DNA from 3 places in the Paenibacillus sp. N22P23 genome. Region 1 is predicted to be linked to each of the others. Evidence: riboswitches for the same ligand, from Rfam matches in the RefSeq annotation. Region 1 holds a riboswitch; each other region holds the start of a gene.
The links. A riboswitch is a leader RNA that binds a small molecule or an ion and turns the genes downstream of it on or off. The one in region 1 is predicted to bind cobalamin.
Positions count from the first base shown of each region.

Region 2: linked by a shared signal. The riboswitch ahead of AC506A_RS27705 (S-layer homology domain-containing protein) and the one ahead of AC506A_RS03155 (ABC transporter substrate-binding protein) in region 1 are both predicted to bind cobalamin.
Region 3: linked by a shared signal. The riboswitch ahead of AC506A_RS04650 (S-layer homology domain-containing protein) and the one ahead of AC506A_RS03155 (ABC transporter substrate-binding protein) in region 1 are both predicted to bind cobalamin.

Region 1 covers NZ_JBXENT010000001.1:627,625-633,722, reverse strand. The annotation lists gene cobT (nicotinate-nucleotide--dimethylbenzimidazole phosphoribosyltransferase) at 1-649, opposite strand, end outside; gene AC506A_RS03165 (ABC transporter ATP-binding protein) at 693-1,496, opposite strand; gene AC506A_RS03160 (FecCD family ABC transporter permease) at 1,493-2,533, opposite strand; gene AC506A_RS03155 (ABC transporter substrate-binding protein) at 2,535-3,542, opposite strand; cobalamin riboswitch at 3,699-3,935, opposite strand; gene AC506A_RS03150 (heavy metal translocating P-type ATPase) at 4,001-6,098, opposite strand, start outside.
Region 2 covers NZ_JBXENT010000011.1:111,623-117,720, forward strand. The annotation lists gene AC506A_RS27695 (MFS transporter) at 1-1,169, shown strand, start outside; gene AC506A_RS27700 (tetratricopeptide repeat protein) at 1,325-2,887, shown strand; cobalamin riboswitch at 2,994-3,186, shown strand; gene AC506A_RS27705 (S-layer homology domain-containing protein) at 3,313-4,962, shown strand; gene AC506A_RS27710 (DUF4430 domain-containing protein) at 4,975-5,925, shown strand; gene AC506A_RS27715 (energy-coupling factor transporter transmembrane component T) at 5,922-6,098, shown strand, end outside.
Region 3 covers NZ_JBXENT010000001.1:943,717-949,814, forward strand. The annotation lists gene AC506A_RS04620 (hypothetical protein) at 1-399, opposite strand, end outside; gene AC506A_RS04625 (hypothetical protein) at 551-1,138, opposite strand; gene AC506A_RS04630 (hypothetical protein) at 1,248-1,544, shown strand; gene AC506A_RS04635 (GNAT family N-acetyltransferase) at 1,795-2,328, shown strand; gene AC506A_RS04640 (NAD(P)-dependent alcohol dehydrogenase) at 2,353-3,339, shown strand; gene AC506A_RS04645 (GNAT family N-acetyltransferase) at 3,426-3,881, shown strand; cobalamin riboswitch at 3,933-4,129, shown strand; gene AC506A_RS04650 (S-layer homology domain-containing protein) at 4,321-6,098, shown strand, end outside.

The sequences.
Region 1 (6,098 bases):
TCTTATGCAAACGACGCTCCTCGTTAATGCCCGTACCCAGCCCAACCGATTCATCAGCCGACATGCTGCCAAGCACAGCACAAAGTGCTGCGCTTGCCGTTGTATTGCCAATTCCCATTTCCCCTGTTGCAAACATGCGGTAGCCTTCAGCAGCAAGCTTCTCCGTCAGATGAAACCCTGCTGTGATAGCCGAGATCGCTTCCTCACGAGTCATCGCCTGCTCCTTGGTCATGTTCGCGGTTCCTTTGCGGACTTTGCAGTTAATCAATGACGCATGCTCCAAATCCGCATTCACACCCATATCCACGCAGTAGACATCAGCACCGGCACCTCTGGCAAGCACGTTCACACATGCACCGCCCGAGAGAAAATTCATTACCATCTGCGGAGTAACTTCAGCGGGGAAAGCACTTATTCCCTCTTCGCAAACACCGTGATCGCCGGCCATCACGATGACGGCTCGCTTCGATAAATCAGCCGAAATTTCGCCTGTGATGCCGGATACTTGTTTCGCGATCTCCTCCAATTTCCCCAAGCTGCCGGGAGGTTTCGTCAAATTGTCCAAATGCAGCCTTGCTGCTTCTATTTGTTCCGCATCGAGCGGTTGAATTCTGTCTATTAACCCCATTAAATAGTTTTCATCATTCATGTTAACTCTCCCTCTCCTGTTCGCGAATCCATCTATACCATCTTTATTCGCCTCGGACGTATTCACCTGGCTGCACCGCGGATTGCAGCAATATCTGCGGTACGCCGGTATCCGGATGCGGCATCACGATGGATCTGGCACCGAACACCGTTTGAATGAGCTCAGGACGAATGACAGTCGAAGGAGGTCCAAAAGCCTCAATGCCTCCATCGTGCAGAACGAGCAGCTCATCACAGTAATGAGCGGCCAAATTCAAATCATGCAGTACGGCGATGACCGTCAGTCCCCGTTCACGCTGCCACTTCTTCACCGTATCAAGCAGTTGAACCTGGTATCCGATATCCAGATAAGTGGTCGGCTCGTCGAGAAGCAGCAGTTCGGGCTCCTGGGCCATTACTTTTGCCAAGGCAACACGCTGGCGCTCGCCTCCGCTAAGCTGATCGATCCGTCGATGCTGCAGCTCAAGCAGCCCCATTGCTCCTAGTGCCTCATCGACAACATCACCGCTGCCGGAAGGTTCCTCGCCTAGCCAGTTCTGATAGGGAAAACGTCCCATCGTGACAACCTCTCGAACGGTAAAACCAACCGCCGGAAGTCCGCCTTGCTGCAGTACGGCAACCCATTTGGCCAGATCTTTGCGCTTATATGCTGCAACAGACCGCTCCCTTAACAGTACTTCGCCTGAAGTCGGCGGATCCATTCCTGTCAGCAGCTGCAGAAGCGTTGATTTACCGACGCCATTAGGACCGATAATGCCGTACATCCGACCTTCCTGCATGGAGAAGCTAATCTCTCGCAATATTGGCTTGTCCGCAATCACTTTGGATAATCGTCTTACTTCGATCATGCCTGAGACCCTCCCTGCAGCACTTTACGCCGGTAGAGCAAATAGGCAAAGAATGGCGCTCCGATTAGCGCTGTCACCACGCCAAGCGATATTTCTTTCGGACTTAGTGCAGTCCGGGCGAGCGTGTCCGCCCATAAGAGATAAATAGCGCCACCTACGGCAGAAAGCGGAATAATCAAGCGATAGTCAGGACCGACCAGTAATCGAAGGAGATGAGGCACAACCAGGCCAACGAATCCAACAACGCCCGCAATGGAAACCGCAACCGCAGTCAATAAAGTTGAAATGATAAGTACGATCAGCTTCGTACCTTCGACGTTTACTCCTAGATGCGCGGCATGGCGCTCACCCAGCACGAATAAATTGAGATGCTGTCCATAACGAATCATCACCGGCAGTCCGACGATGAGGAACGGCACGATCAACTGGACATGCTCCCAGCTTCGTGCGCTAAGGCTGCCCATTAGCCAGAACAAAGCTTCGTTAATAACGCCTTGCGACATCGACACCATGAACGTTACGAAAGCGCCGAGAAAAGCTTGAACAATAACGCCGGACAAGATTAACGTCTCGACATTAATTGCGCCCCTTGCACGCGAGAGCGCAAATACAATAAGGAGTGTAATGATTCCTGTTGTAAACGCGACGATTGGGACAGTCCATAAGCCGATTACCGTCTGATAACCAAAGACGATCATGAAGGCCGCGCCTACAGAGCATCCTGTTGCGACACCTAATGTGAACGGATCGGCAAGCGGATTGCGCAGCACACCTTGAAATCCGGAGCCAGCAAGTGCCAAACATGCTCCGACAAGCATAGCCAATACGACTCTGGATAATCTTAGCTGTGTCACGATAGCGATATCGCTGGCATCATAGAGACCACTCGTATCTTCCATCCATGGCAGCTGGTGAATCAGAATTCCCCATACACGCAATAAAGGCAATCTCGATGAGCCAATAGACAAACTGACGACGACAGATACAGCAAGAAGGAGCATCGCTGCTCCTCCATAAACATACAGCTTTTTTCTCATCTTACTTGAACAGATCCGGATGCAGCTTCTTCGCTACCTCCAGCAGCCCTTCAGCAAGTCGAGGCCCTACTCGGGTCAATGGATCCTGATCCACTTCAAACACTCGCTCATTCTTAACGGCATTAATTGTTGCCCAGCCAGGTCTAGTTTCAATTCCGGTCAGAATTGGATTTTTCTCACCTTCAGCGAGCGTCATAGAAGCGTAGATGATCTGATCCGGATTCGATTTCACGACCGACTCGGGATCAATCTCGTACCAACCCTGCTCCTTCGCAATATTAACACCCCCTGCAAGAGTAATGAGCTCATCCAAGAACTCTCCTTTTCCGACGGTCCAGCCCGGCGCAAATTCCAAATACACATTTTGCTTCGGCACATCTTTAACGGCATTAATGACCTGTTCGCGAACTTGCTCCATATGAGCCGTAACCTCTGCTGCTTGATCGTTTTTATCCAAAATTTCACCGATCTGCTTCACCTTCTCCATGACCGCATCATACGTCTTTGGATCTGTAGCAAATACCGGGATTTGGAGCGAGCGAAGCTTATCGACAACGGCACTCCCCATGGTGTATGAGGCGAGCACAAGGTCTGGTTTAAGCGATACGATTTTCTCAATATCCGCGTCCATGTCACCGATCTTCGCCAAACTCTCCGCTTCCTTCGGATAGTTGGAGTAATTATCGACTGCGACCAGAGAAGCCCCCGCATCTATCGCATAGACGATTTCCGTCTCACTAGGCAGCAATGAAACGATGCGCGCAGGCGCCGACTGGAATGTAAGCTCTGTTCCCGTTACGTCCTTCAACGTCAGTGGGTATACGGAATGTTGTGCCGAGTTATTCGCTGCTTGATCAGATGTATTAGCTGTATTGACGGCGTTGCCCTCGTTGGCAGCAGCTTGATTTGTGTTATTACCGCCTGAACCGCAAGCAGCTGTAATCAGCATCAGTACCGCCATGGTTAGTGTTAATGCAACCTTAGTTAATGACATTAATTTTAATTTCATTTGATTCATACTCTCCCTATTCTAGTAATCACAAAAAAAAAGCATTTCCGACTTTGAGCGTCAGAAATGCTTACGTTCCGTAGAACATCAGCGGGCAAAATAACGTTGCCCATCTCTAACACCTCCCTAAGTCCTCGTAGGTAGCGTTCATTCTGAAACAGGCAGGTATCCTGACTCGAAGCTTCTGTCATCAACGTCTTCCCAAACGACATCATCGTTCAGTGACTTATCATTGATGCATTGTCGACTATTGTGATGGACGTGCAAATCATCCATCCCTATCGACGCTTCTTACAGTGGCGGGTCCGTGCCGGTATTGCACCGGTCTTCCCTTTTAAGCTAAGCTTGCGTGTTCCAACCCACTGAAACAACCGCATACGCTTAGCACCTGTTCTTAAACTATGAAATTGTGCTTGAGTAAATATACCATCACCCATATAGGATGTCTACATGCGGCTTCACTTCCGGAGAAACCTGTTCATTTGACCGTTTAAACGCAAGGCATTAAAGACGACAGATACAGAGCTGAGCGCCATAGCCGTTCCGGCCATCCAAGGCTCTATGCCGCCTACTGCTGCAAATGGGATCACAATGGAGTTATAAAGCAGCGCAAAACCAAGATTTTGGCGTATATTCCGGACCGTCAGTTTGCTTATTTGCAGCGCCTCATATATACCTGTCAGGCGCGAGCGAAGCAGCGTCATATGTCCGGCATCAAGCGCCGCTTCCGTCCCACCGCCCATCGCGATACCTACATCTGCGGCTGCAAGTGCAGGAGCATCGTTCCAGCCGTCACCAGCCATTGCAATGACTCCTCCTTCTGCTTGCAGCTTCCGAATGAGCTCAGCCTTGTGCTCCGGCAACATAGAAGCATGAACGTGATCACGTGCGATACCCGTGATTCCGGCTACGTTCAATGCCGCTGACGGATGATCGCCTGTTGCAAGCAAGACGCGGATCCCTTCGGCTGCCATCGCGGACACCGCATCTGTCGAGGAGCGTTTCACTTGATCGGTGAAGGCAAACGCGCCGGCACACTCACCGTCGATCGCGGCATAGATGACCGTCTCTCCGAGTTCTTCTTTACGATTGACGAAACTAAGCAAGACACGATTCATCTTCCAGTCTCGCTCAGCGGCAAATCCTGCATTTCCTACTTCGACCCGCTTGCCCTCGACTACAGCTTCAATCCCCTTGCCTGGGAACGCGAGATAAGCTGTCGATTCCGGGATGACAAGCCCCGCCCGCTTGGCCGCCGCCTTTATGGCTGATGCGAAAGGATGCTGCGAGTCTGCCTCTGCAGATGCCGCTAAGCGCAGCAATGCACTTGGTGAGCCGGACAATGCTGATACTTCCGTTAATGCAGGCTTGCCTTCCGTTAACGTGCCGGTCTTATCCAGTACGATCGTATCCAATTGAGCCAGACGCTCCAGCGCGCCTGCTTCCTTCATGACAATGCCGCGCCGGGCAAGCTTTCCGGTGGCCAAAACGAGCGATATCGGCGCCGCCAAACCAAGCGCACATGGACAAGCGGCCAGAAGGACAGCGAGCGCATGCAGTGAAGCCTTTCCCCAATCGCCCGGCTCGAGCCAAACTAACCATAGCATTAAAGTTGCCACGGAAAGCAGCATCATGATAGGGACAAATATAGCCGATAACCGATCCACTCTTCTCCCGATTGAGGACTTCGTCGCTTGTGCTTGGCGCGTCAACGCTGCAATTCGGCTTAGCATCGTCTCCTTCCCTGTCGCCGTGACCCGAATTCGCAGCTCTTGACCGCGAACGATTGTACCCGCATATACTTGATCTCCGGCTGACCGCACTACAAGCGCACTTTCGCCGGTTAAGAATGATTCATCCATCGTGGAATGTCCCTCAACAATAATGCCATCCGTCGGAAGCGGTTCATTAATCGCTGCAATTAGCTGATCGCCGATCCTTACTTTTGCAAGCGAAGTCTTCTCCCTGCTGCCGCCTCGGATGATGGTCGCTTCATTAGACTGAAGTGACGCATAGCTGTCGCTTTCCTTCATGACCCGCTCCGATGCGGAGGCTTCCAGCAGCTTACCTAGCAGCACAGCGGTTATGACTACTGCTGACGTTTCAAAATATAACGCTCCTCCGGTCATCATGGAGATATAACTGTAAGCAAATGCAGCCGTAGTCCCAATCGCTACGAGCACATCCATATTCGCCGTTCGCTCTCGTAGGGCATAGAAAGCTCCGAAGTAGAAAGGCATCCCGATAAAGAACTGCACGATTGCCGCAAGCACAAACTGAAGCAGCGGTTCCTGAATAATTAAAGGCACCGGAATGGCTTCCAGCCAGGCGTAATGATGAACCATCGTCCATAACAGCGGGATCGTGAATAACACTGCCACGAAGACACGCACCTTGAGCGAATCCAGCTCAGATGGTCCGTCTCCTTCCTTCCCGTAGAGGAAAGCATGAAAGCCAAGCTGACCGATTCGCTCTATAATAGACGTCGGCGTCGTATGTTCCGGTGAGAAGGTGATGTAAGCTGATTTGGCCGCATAATGAACCGATACACCGGAT
Region 2 (6,098 bases), on a different contig from region 1:
GTATCGTTCACTTGCTGAATGACACGATGCAATCGACTGTAACGGCGCTGTTTCCAATCTTGCGCGACTCGCTGCATTTAAGCTATAAACAGATCGGGTTTATCGCCTTCGCAATGAACATTACGGCCGCGGTCATTCAGCCGATGGTCGGTATGTATGCGGACCGTCGGCCAAGGCCTTTTATATTGCCACTAGGAGTGTGCTTTACGCTGGTCGGCGTTGTAGCGCTCGCGTTAGCACCCGAGTATGCGTATATCGTGATCGCCGTTATGATGATCGGCATCGGGTCGGCTATCTTTCATCCCGAATCTTCGCGAGTAGCCTATATGGCTGCAGGTAGTCAAAGAGGGCTGGCACAGTCGATATTCCAAGTTGGCGGCAATATTGGCGGTGCGCTCGGACCGATTATGAGTGCTGCGATCTTCGTGCCGCTCGGGCAAATCAGCGTCCTATGGTTCTCCATTGCGGCGATCGCAGCCATTCTGATTCAGACCTACGTCGCACGTTGGTATCGGGATTATGGACTGCAAATACGTTCCGCAGGAGCCAAGAAGAAAGCAGCATCGAGCGTTAAGAACGGTTCTGCTGCTGCGAGAATCGGATTATCGCAGAAACAAATTACCTGGGCCATCGTTATTCTTGTTTTCTTAGTGGTATCGAAGCATATTTATATGTCCAGCTTAAGCAGCTATTATAGTTTTTATTTAATGGATTCGTTCGGGGTTTCCGTGCAGCATGCGCAGTTATTTCTGTTTGCGTTTCTGGCGGCAGCCGCGGCAGGCACATTCTTTGGCGGACCGCTTGCCGACCGCTACGGCCGGAAAAACATCATTTGGTTCTCGATTCTCGGTACCGCGCCGTTCTCGCTTCTGCTGCCGTATTGCGACTTATTTTGGACATGCGTAATGTGTATCTGTGCGGGGTTCGTACTGTCATCGGCGTTCTCCATCATTGTCGTGTTTGCGCAGGAGCTGCTGCCCGGCAAAGTGGGCCTCGTATCAGGGTTGTTCTTCGGGCTTGCATTTGGTATCGGCGGCTTGGGCTCGGCTGTTCTGGGCTGGATCGCCGATGCGACGAGCATTGAATATATGATGAAGCTATGCGCGTACTTGCCGCTGCTCGGCATTCTCGCCATATTCCTGCCGAAGGATGAGAAGCTGCATGCCTGATGACCATCTCGTCATGTAGGGATCAATAACTGTAACAAAGGGCGCCAATTGTGGCGTCCCTTTTGCTATTTTCGTAAAGTAGTGCTACATATTAAGAGATACTTTCGTCCATACTCGTTCCCTTAATGGTGACATAGAAAGCAGGTCTACAGTGAATGGCAGAACATAACCGACAGCAGTTTCGCTTCAGCGAAGCACCAATTTGGGATTTGCAGCGCAATTATTACGAAGAAGAAGGCATGAAGGCTTGGAACAATGACCAAGTCCCGCAATATATATCGAGTAATCCGATGATGGCTACCTCTTATGCGGAGATGATTTTCGGATTTCTTCAAGATCGGGCGGGTACGGGGGATCTTGCTGAACCGGTGACAATTATTGAATTGGGTGCGGGTGCAGGGCGCCTTGCGTTTCACACCCTGCATAAACTGTGCGAGCTGCGCGATTATGCCGGTATCGAGCTGCCGCCGTTCCGATATGTGATGACCGACCTGGCAGCCAAGAACGTAGTGGCTTGGCAGAATCATCCCGCCATGCAGCCGTTCATTCAGGAGGGACTGCTTGATTTTGCAAGGTTTGATGCTGTAGCCGATACAGAAGTGCACTTGGCCGTAGCGCAAACTACGATACGTCCGGGTGATTTGAAGCAGCCGCTGCTGATCGTCGCCAATTATTTCTTTGATGTGATCCCGCAAGAGTTGATTTATGTTAGTGATGGAGAAGTCTATGAGTGCGATATCAGTGTCGAGTTTCCGGATAATCTCAAGGAGCTTACGACATCAGAAACCATCAAACATATGAAGCTGAATTACGTGAATCGCTTGGCGCCTGCATACAAAGAAGCAACCTACCCCTATCATGATCTGATCACGATGTATGTGCAGGAGCTAGATGATTCTTATATCCTGTTTCCGGTAGCCGGGCTGACCTTATTGGATCGGCTTCAGCAGCTGTCACAGGCAGGGTTTCTGTTGATCACGGCGGATAAAGGCGACCATCGGCTGGAGCACTGGAACCTTGCCGAGCCGCCGGAGTTCTTTCATCATGGCAGCTTCTCGCTAAATGCAAACTATCATGCGATTCAACATGTGTTGGAGCAAAGAGGTGCACTGTCGCTCTTTACGAAGGAGCATCATTATAACGCGATTAATGTCGGCTGTATTCTCATGCTGGAATCACCGATGCGTTATGCCAATACAAGGCTGGCTTTTCGGCGGTTTGTAGAACGCTTTGGGCCGGATGAGTTCTTCAGTATGAAGGAGTGGGTCGACCAGCATATTGGCACGATGGGGCTGCAGCAAATATTGGCCTTCTGGCGGCTGGGTGGGTATGATGCGGAGTTCTTTATCCAATGCACGAAACAAATTTCAGCTCTGCTGCCCGAGGCTGGCGAAGAAGAATTACTGGATATTCAAAATGGCATACACATCATGTGGTCATCGTTCTATGTGATGGAGCAGCGTTATGACTTGGCGCTGGACGCAGGTTTGCTGCTATTCGAGATGGAGTTCTACGATGACGCGAAGGCGTTCTTGAGCTTATCGATTGAAACCGATGAAGATGAGTCCGTTCCGACTGTCTTATTCTGTCTGGCGATATGCAGCTATGAGCAGGGAGATAAGGAAGCGGCGATGGCATACTTGCGTGAGGCACTGGTTCAAGAGCCTGAGCATGAGGATGCCTTGGCACTTCTGCAGGCGCTGACAGCAGAAGAGTAGAATAAGTATGGATAGAAGAAGGGCGCTCCTTGCGGGCGCCCTTTTGTTTTTGCCATAGCGGCAATGGATAGACAAAACCATCGTTCTTCTATAGTATGAATAGCAATTGAATAGAACTAGTCAAGGTGCACGCTTAGTCGATAAGCGCTGCTTAATAGGGAAGTTCGGTGAAAATCCGGCGCGGTCCCGCCACTGTAAATGAAGAGCTGATCTAGGATTTGCCACTGGCCCATAAGCCGGGAAGGCATAGAGAAGCGTTGACGCATAGCCAGGAGACCTGCCTTGATTTGATTTCACAGACTCTACGGATGATGGAGGCGGTGCTTTTTTGTTGTCTTTGCTTGTAGTTGACGACGCTGGCTGCCTTTGATTCTTAATGAATCAAGGGCTTTTTTTTGTTTATCCAAACCACGAAGGAGGCAGTTATGAACAAGTATGCCAAGCTAGTGTCCCTCTTGATCGTTCTGTGCCTGGGCACTGCGATTATAGGTTCCATCGGTGTGTCCGCAGCATCATCAGCAGCATCCATCAAAGATGTGGACAGTGCCGTCAAGGAAACGGCCGAATACATGCTGACCACGGTAAAAGAACCACAATTCGGCTCTGTTGGCGGTGAGTGGGCCATTATCGGACTTGCGCGTTCCGGCTACAGTGTACCGCAAAGCTATTATGATGCTTATTACAGCCGTGTCGAACAAGTTGTCCTTGCGAACAAAGGTAATCTTCACGATAAGAAATATACCGAGTACTCTCGGCTAATTCTGGCATTAAGGGCAATCGGTGCAGATCCTGCGAATGTTGCCGGCTATAATCTGCTCCTGCCTTTGAGCGATTTCGACAAAACGGTTTGGCAAGGGATTAACGGCCCGATCTTTGCACTTCTTGCGCTGGATAGCGGCAATTATGAGGTCCCCTTCAATAAAGCTGCCCGTACACACGCAACCAGAGACATGTATATCGATGACATTCTATTGCGGCAGTTGAAGGATGGGGGCTTCGCGCTTTCCGGAACGGCAGCGGACCCCGACATAACGGGCATGGCGCTGCAGGCGCTTGCCAAGTATCAGAATCGAACGGGCGTAAAGACCGCAACAGAGAAGGCGATTGCGACCCTTTCACGGATTCAAGACAGTGGTGGCGGCTATGCGAGCTTAGGTGTGAAAAACGCAGAGAGCACCGTGCAGGTGCTCATGGCACTGTGTGAGCTCGGAATCCCAATCGACGACAGCCGATTCGTCAAGAACGGTAAAACGGTTCTGGATGATTTGCTGTCTTACTATGCCAAGGGAAAAGGTTTCCGGCACACGGCAGACGGTAGCGGTGTATCGGGCATGTCGACGGAGCAGGCGTTATACGGGCTCGTCAATTACCAGAGAGCGGCAGCAGGGCAGTCGAGCATGTATCGAATGGACGATGTCGTCCCGTTGTTATCCACAAGTCATCAAGCGAGTGTGGGATTGCCGAATAAAAATAAAGCGATTAAAGCCATGCCGGTTATTAACGCTGGCAAAACCTTTTCCGATATCCGTGCACATGTGAATAAGTCTGCGATCGAATCACTTGCATCCAGAGGTATCATCAGCGGAATGAGTGCCAATGGTTTTGCGCCGAATCGAACGATGACGCGGGCAGAATTCGCGGCTATTGTGACCAAGGGTCTCGGTCTCGGGCTTACTCCGAATGCGGCGCAAGTCTTCAACGATGTATCAGCCACGAGCTGGTATGCAGGTGCAGTGGGTACGGCTTACACGTACGGCATTGTGAATGGAACCTCTGCTGCTGCATTTTCACCGAGTCGTACCATCACGAGGCAGGAAGCAGCTGTCATGATCGCAAATGCGGCAAAGCTGTGCGGGTTGGATACATCGATGGTTAACAGCGAAGTTCGAGATATGCTTGCACAATTCGGTGATTACACCTTAACCGCGCCGTGGTCAAGAACGGCGCTTGCTTTCTGCTATAGGGAGAACATTTTATCGCAGGAGATGCTGACGATTGCTCCGACTACATTTGTCACGCGCGCCGAGATTGCGGAGATGCTCTACCGCATGCTGCGATCGGCAAAACTAGTGTAAAGAGGCGTAAAGATGAACATGAAACAAACCCGAACGAAACTTGTTGCGGCGGCAATTGTTGCAATCGTCCTTATTATCGCTTTCTATAGCAGCGGGCCTTCTTCGGCCACGAAGAGTGAGCGTAATGCCGTTGAAAAAGCGACGGAAACGGCGGATCAAGCAGTGCTTCCACCAGCGGCAGCACCTTCATCTGAATCTGAATCGGAGCCTGAACCAACAACGGATGAGAAATCTCCCACAATCGTCAAGGAAACCGCCGAAGAATCTGATGATGAACCGGCTACCTCAAGTGAGGGAGTGAAAGCCTCGTCTAAGCCCGAACAATCGGTGAAGCCTAAGCCAAGCACATCCTCATCGTCATCCCAGACGAAGCCATTACCACCGGCAAAGGGGGCAACCAAACCTCCTTCAATGGACGCGAAGGCTCCTGTAATCAAGCCGGATGCAGGGAAGGATCAGTATCTTACCGATCCCGTGCCGGAAGGCAAGCCAGCTCCCATTGATCCACAGAAAGCTGAAGTTTCCGATAGGGTGATGACGGCGTATCTCTCCGTGAGCTGTGCAACGATTCTGGATCATATGGATCAATTGGATGCCGAGAAAGTCGAGCTCGTACCTAAGGATGGCGTGATCTTCAAGTCACAGGAAGTGACGTTCTATGAAGGTGAATCCGTGTTTAACGTGCTGCAGCGTGAAATGAAAAAGAACAAAATTCCGATGGAGTTCGAGAATACGCCTATGTACAACTCCGCCTATATTGAAGGGATCAATAACCTCTATGAATTTGACTGCGGGGAGTTATCCGGGTGGATGTACAACGTAAATGGATGGTTTCCGAACTACGGTGCAAGCCGGTATCAGCTGAAGCAGGGCGATGTGATCGAGTGGGTGTACACATGCGATTTGGGCCGAGATGTTGGCGATTCTTATGCTGCACAAGCCGGCGGCGGTGGGAAGTCATGAAAGACGCCTTCTCCAGCTATCACCCGTTCGTCAATTTTCTATATTTTGCACAAGTCATTCTGTTTGCTATGGTGTTCATGCATCCGGCTTGCTTAGCGATTTCCATGATCTTCGCGATCGCATACTCCATCAAGCTGAATGGGCGTAAAGCCATCACCTTTCAACTCCTTTAC
Region 3 (6,098 bases), 320 kb from region 1:
GAGCAGGTAATCTCCATTCAGCCATGCTTCTAAGGGGAGGGGAGCTTTCCATTCATATAAAGTCTGCTGAGTTGTGCCGTCTGACGAGTAGTAGAGATGAAGATCTTGCACATAAATCATGGCTTGTTCTTTCTTATAGAGTATATGCGCGTCCTTCGAGTCCGCTATAAATTCGCCTTCATGAGGCTTCCAGACCGGGTTTGCAGAAGGCGGTGATTGAGTTGCAGCAGAAGCAGCAGTTGTTGGAGAGGGGATTGCGGTTTCGGTCCTATCAGTAGGAATGCTCTGAGTCGTGGGCGTATTCTCATCTTTCAGCCCGTGAATATAGAAGAATAGGATGGTAAGTAAGGTAAGCGCGGTGAAGGTGATAATAATGAGCATACGACTTTGTGGTTTCATATAGCCACTCCTCAATGCTACCCAAATAATCTCAATAATTAGACGTAATTAGTTGGGAAAAGTTGCTTATATAAACGATCATCCAGTGGCGGTTCGATCACATTCATGAAAGAAGGAGAGTCAGATGGACTCTCCTTGGAGACGCACTATGTTATGGCCTTGTAAACAGTTGATTAATCGTGTCCATTGCAAGATTCACATTGATTAATGCTTGTTGAATCATCGCCTCGTCCATCACCGCTGACTGACTTCCTTGTTGGATCGGCTGTTTATAGGCGATTTGTTCCATGAGTGCATTGTTTTCCTCAATTCGATAATCGTTCATCGCTTCAAGCGATTTCAGATGTTGTTCATAGTGTTCCCGTTCATCCGATTTGTACGGTTTACCTTGCTCTAACGAAATCAAGGCATCCTCGAAGAAATACTTCATATAAATGACTATAGGGCCTGCCAGCAAGTCCTTCATCGTTGCCAATTCTTCCTCCGTTGCTCCAACCTCGTCCACCAGTTCCCAGAATTGTCGATGCGTTTCAGGTGTCAGATTGTTGCGATTGCGCAGTACCCGTGCAAGAATTTCTTGGAAAATATCTTTCTGGTGTGCGGTCATGTTCTTAGCAAGGGTCTTCTGTGGTTCCTCTGTGACCATAGCAGTTTGGTTTGCATTCGTGTCACAACCAACTAGCATAACAACTGCAAGTAGAGAAAGAATCAGCCATTTCAGAATGATCGACACTCCCATCGGGTACTGATGCTGTGGATTTACATACGATCATAAATATGCATAAAAATCCACGATATAACAGGAATATTCAACGATGGATCACGTGATTGAGGAAGGTGGAAGGGACATGAAAGCAAGATATGTACTCCTAACAGGGATGATGTTCGTAACAGTTCTTTCATTAACGGGATGTGTGCCTGGAGACGGGACGAATAATGTGGCTCATCCTGCAGGTTTCTTCTGGGGAATCTGGCACGGATGGATCGCACCGATTTCGCTCATTATTGGCATCTTTAAACCCCATATTAGAGTTTATGAAGCTCTTAATTCAGGCTGGTGGTACGACGCAGGCTTCTATATCGCAGTCATCTGTGGTTTTGGCGGCGTTTCTTTCCGTAGACGGAAGAAAGTCAAACAGGATTAACGTGATGTGAAATAGGGGATAGTTGGTATACCCGACTACCCCCTTATTTGCTATGATCAAATTAGGTAATAGATAGAGGAGTGACTTGTAAGTGTCCAGCAGGTAGTTCTAGCTAATTGCTGAGACAAGGGGTGTATATTTATACATCAAACACTACTCGATAGAAATGGTTTACATAACTATAATTATGTATACCGATTGTTGCGAATTGATCGATGGATATTTCACCCAAAATAGGAGGCCTCATGGCATGATGGAAACAAAGCGGTTAATGATAAGAGAATTTATTGCTTCCGACCTGGAAGCTGTTCATGCATATGCATCAGATCCATTGGTTTGTACGCATACCATCTGGGGGCCAAACACAATCGAAGATACGCAGAACTATCTCGATAGCGTCATTGAAACGCAGAAACAACAGCCGCGCTTGGATTTTGAATTTGCCGTTGTTCTTAAAGAAAACGGGGAGTTGATCGGCGGATGTGGCATTCACATTGGAAACGCATTACAAGCTGAACTGGGTTATTGCTTCAATCACGCATTCTGGGGTAAAGGCTATGCGACTGAAGCGGCTGCAGCCTTACTGCAGTTCGGTTTTCGTGAACATGGACTTCATCGCATGTATGCAACGTGTCGCCCGGATAACGTAGGTTCTGCTACCGTGATGCAGCGAATCGGAATGAAATTCGAAGGACATTTGAGGGAACATATGCGGCATAAAGGGAAGTGGCATGACTCTTATCAATACTCGATTCTAGAAGATGAATTTGCGTATGATCGATAGAATCCACGGATCGAGGTGCTCCTGATGATGATGAAAGCAATCGTGTACACATCCTACGGAAAAACAGAAGTTCTATCCCTACAGGAGGTGCCAAAGCCTACTCCTAAGGACAATGAAGTACTTATTCAGGTACATGCGGCGTCCGTTAATTCGTGGGATTGGGATCTGCTTAGAGGAGTTCCGTATCTGGTCCGCCTAGGTGGGCTTCGTGGACCTCGATTCCGTATTCTCGGAGCGGACATTGCAGGTCGAGTTGAAGCAGTTGGCAAAGATGTGAAGCAACTGCGTGCAGGTGATGAGGTGTTCGGCGATATTTCGGGGTGCAGCTGGGGCGGTTTTGCAGAATATGTATGTGCCAGAGAGTCTGCGTTATCGCTTAAGCCCAGAGGCATGACATTCGAGGAAGCTGCAGCCATACCGCAAGCAGCTGTTCTTGCTTTACAAGGTCTTCGAATAAAAGGCGAGCTGCAGAAAGGGCACAAGATACTCATTAACGGTGCTGGTGGAGGTGTGGGGACATTTGCGCTTCAGATTGCCAAGTCATGCGGAGCTGAGGTTACGGCTGTAGACCATGGCAGTAAATTGGATCTCTTACGATCGCTAGGCGCGAACCATGTTATTGATTATACGAAAGAGGATATTACGCATAATGGTCAATGTTATGATCTGATTCTGGATGTGGCAGGCTTTCGCTCCATGTTTGACTACAAACGAGCCTTATCGCCTACAGGCACTTATGTCATGATTGGCGGTTCAACGGCTCGAATCATCCAGCTTCTGTTTCTCGGTGCCTGGGTTAAACGAACCGGAAGTAAGACGATGAGACTCTTATTGCACAAACCAAGCAGAGATGATCAAGATTTCATCAGGCAGCTCTACAAGTCTGGCACAATCAAACCTGTAATTGATCGGATATACCCCTTAAGCCAAACTGCCGATGCACTGAGGCAACTCGGAGAAGGCAACGCAAAGGGAAAATTGATTATCCAGGTGAGCGGTAGTAAGAAGTAGCCTTGTAGTAGAATGCATATCGACTTCACTTGGCAGGGCTAGTATAATGGGTTGATTAAATCCTACAGACAGTGGAGTGTAGATACATGGAAATCAGAATCGATGATCTAACCGGAGCCCAAATCATTGCGCTAATAAAGGAACATGTTCAAAGTATGGCCGAGCAATCTCCTGAGGAAAGCATGCATGCACTTAATCTTGATGGGCTAAAACAACCTGATATTACGTTCTGGAGCGCTTGGGAAGAGGATGAATTACTAGGTTGCGGAGCCATCAAGGAATTGGATGCGGGACACGGAGAAATCAAATCGATGCGAACCTCGATGCAGCATTTAAGAAAAGGGGTTGCGAAGCGACTTCTTGAACATATGATCGAAGAAGCCAAGAAACGAGGGTATACTCGGCTAAGCTTGGAGACGGGATCGATGGAATCGTTCAAGCCTGCCATGAAGCTATATGCCAGTCTGGGCTTCGAAGAGTGTGAGCCATTCGCGGATTATATTTTAGACCCGTACAGTGTTTTTATGACGAAAACATTATAAATTTCATAGACAAGGTTATCGATTGCCGTTATGATGGACAAGAAAATTGAATACATACGATCCGTAAAAGGTGCAGTTTGTTGCCTAACAAACTTGCTTAAAAGGGAAGTCCGGTTAAAAGCCGGCGCGGTCCCGCCACTGTAATTGAGGAGTGACTCCACACGGTGCCACTGGTTCTTATCGAACCGGGAAGGCTGGAGAAGCGATGATTCATGAGCCAGGAGACCTGCCTTTACGCGAATGTTTCTTAATTCTTCGGGGGGTGGGAATTGGAAATGATCATGAACGCGCATAATCTCGTAATGGAGCTTTATTGCTTATATTGCTATGCGTGATTTCAGTATCTGTTTGAGCCGCCCTGTTTTGGGGCGGCTTTTTTTGTTGATTGGCGAAGCTATGCATACCGTGTGCAGAATCTAGTAATGAAGTGGAGAAGAGGATGGATATGCGATCTCATGTAGTTCATTATTCAAGTAAGTTGAAAGGTAAGCGCTGGCTGGCTTTCATGCTTGCGGCAGTATTGTTTATTTCTGTAATTGGTCCTTCATTTACCGTTTATGCGGAAGATGTGGAAGTGACTCCCGACCCGCTGCTTGAGCAGGTAGAGGCGGCGATCGATGGCACCGTTCAATCTGTGCTTGGCGCATCCAGTTTAGGAGACTGGCAGGCAGCTGGTCTTGCGGCGGCAGGCGAAACTGTTCCAAGCAACTATGTATCCGCACTTTATAAGAAACTTGTTGCCGGTAAAGGTGCATTATCATCCATAACGGACTATGAGAGAACGGTGATTGGATTAACCGCAGCTCACCAGGATGCGACGAAGTTCGCGGGTTATAATTTGGTTGAGCGTATCTACAATTATCCGACTACTCCAGCATTGAACGGATTGATATTTGCACTTATCGCATTGGACAGCGGCGATTATTCCATCCCAGATCAAGCTGTGTGGACGAGAGAGAAGCTAGTCGCGGAAGTGCTGAAGAAGCAGAAGTCGGACGGCGGATTCAGCTTCGGTGGCGCAACCAGTGATCCGGATATGACGGGTATGACGCTCACGGCGTTGGCTCCTTATGTCGATCAAGCGGCGGTTCAGACGGTCATTGCCGCTTCTGTCACGTGGTTATCAAGCAGCCAACTTGATAACGGAGGCTACAAATCCTACGGCGTGGATAATAGCGAAAGCGTCTCGCAAACCATTATTGCACTCACGTCACTGGGTATAGATCCGACGGAGGCTCGTTTTACCAAGAATGGTATCCATCTCATCGACCGTTTGTTGTCATTCAGGAAGGCGGACGGGACATTCTCGCATACGCCGACGGGTCAATCGAACGGCATGGCGACGGAGCAGGCGCTGCAAGCGCTTGTGGCCTTCGAGAAGTTTAAGAAAGACGGTGGGAAACTTTACGATTTCGGTGCCCGCGTGCCGTATGGATGGGCAAGTGACTGGCTGCTTGGAGACGGCAATTGGATGGGTATCTCCGAATGGCAGGTTGTAGCTCTAGCCCGTGAAGGCCGCAAAGTTCCAGACAGCTATTTGACTACGAAGTTGCCGGAAACCATATCTTTTATGAATCAATATCCGGAATATGCGTATGTGACCGATTATGAGCGAATCACGATCGCCTTATCCTCACTCTATGAAGATGCAACGGATTACGCAGGTATCAATTTCGTAGAGAATATCTATAACAGCGAAGTTATGGAAGCACAAGGCTTAAACGGGCTGGACTTCGCGTTAATTGCTCTAGATTCGGGAGCTTACAAAACGCCGGATGAAGCGATATGGAATCGGGAGAAGCTCATTGCCGCCATATTAACCAGGCAGCATGAGGACGGAGGCTTTGCTTTAGATACAGGTGACAGCGATCCCGATATGACCGCAATGTCATTAACGGCGCTGGCGCCTTACATGGATCGAACCGATGTGCAGACTGCCGGGCAGAAAGCGGTCCAATGGTTGTCCAGTAATCAGGATGCGAATAGCGGCGGCTATCCATCCGACTATTTTGGCACCATCGTTGATTCAAGTGAGAGCGTCTCGCAGGCGATTATTGCCCTTACTACTAATGGCATTGATCCGACAAGTGCGCCATTCACGAAGAATGGGATTACGCTCTTGGATAAGTTGTTCACGTTTATGCAGCCTGATGGCGGATTCTTGCATGTTGTGGATCCGAATGCTGCTACAGATGCCATGGCGACTGAACAAGCGCT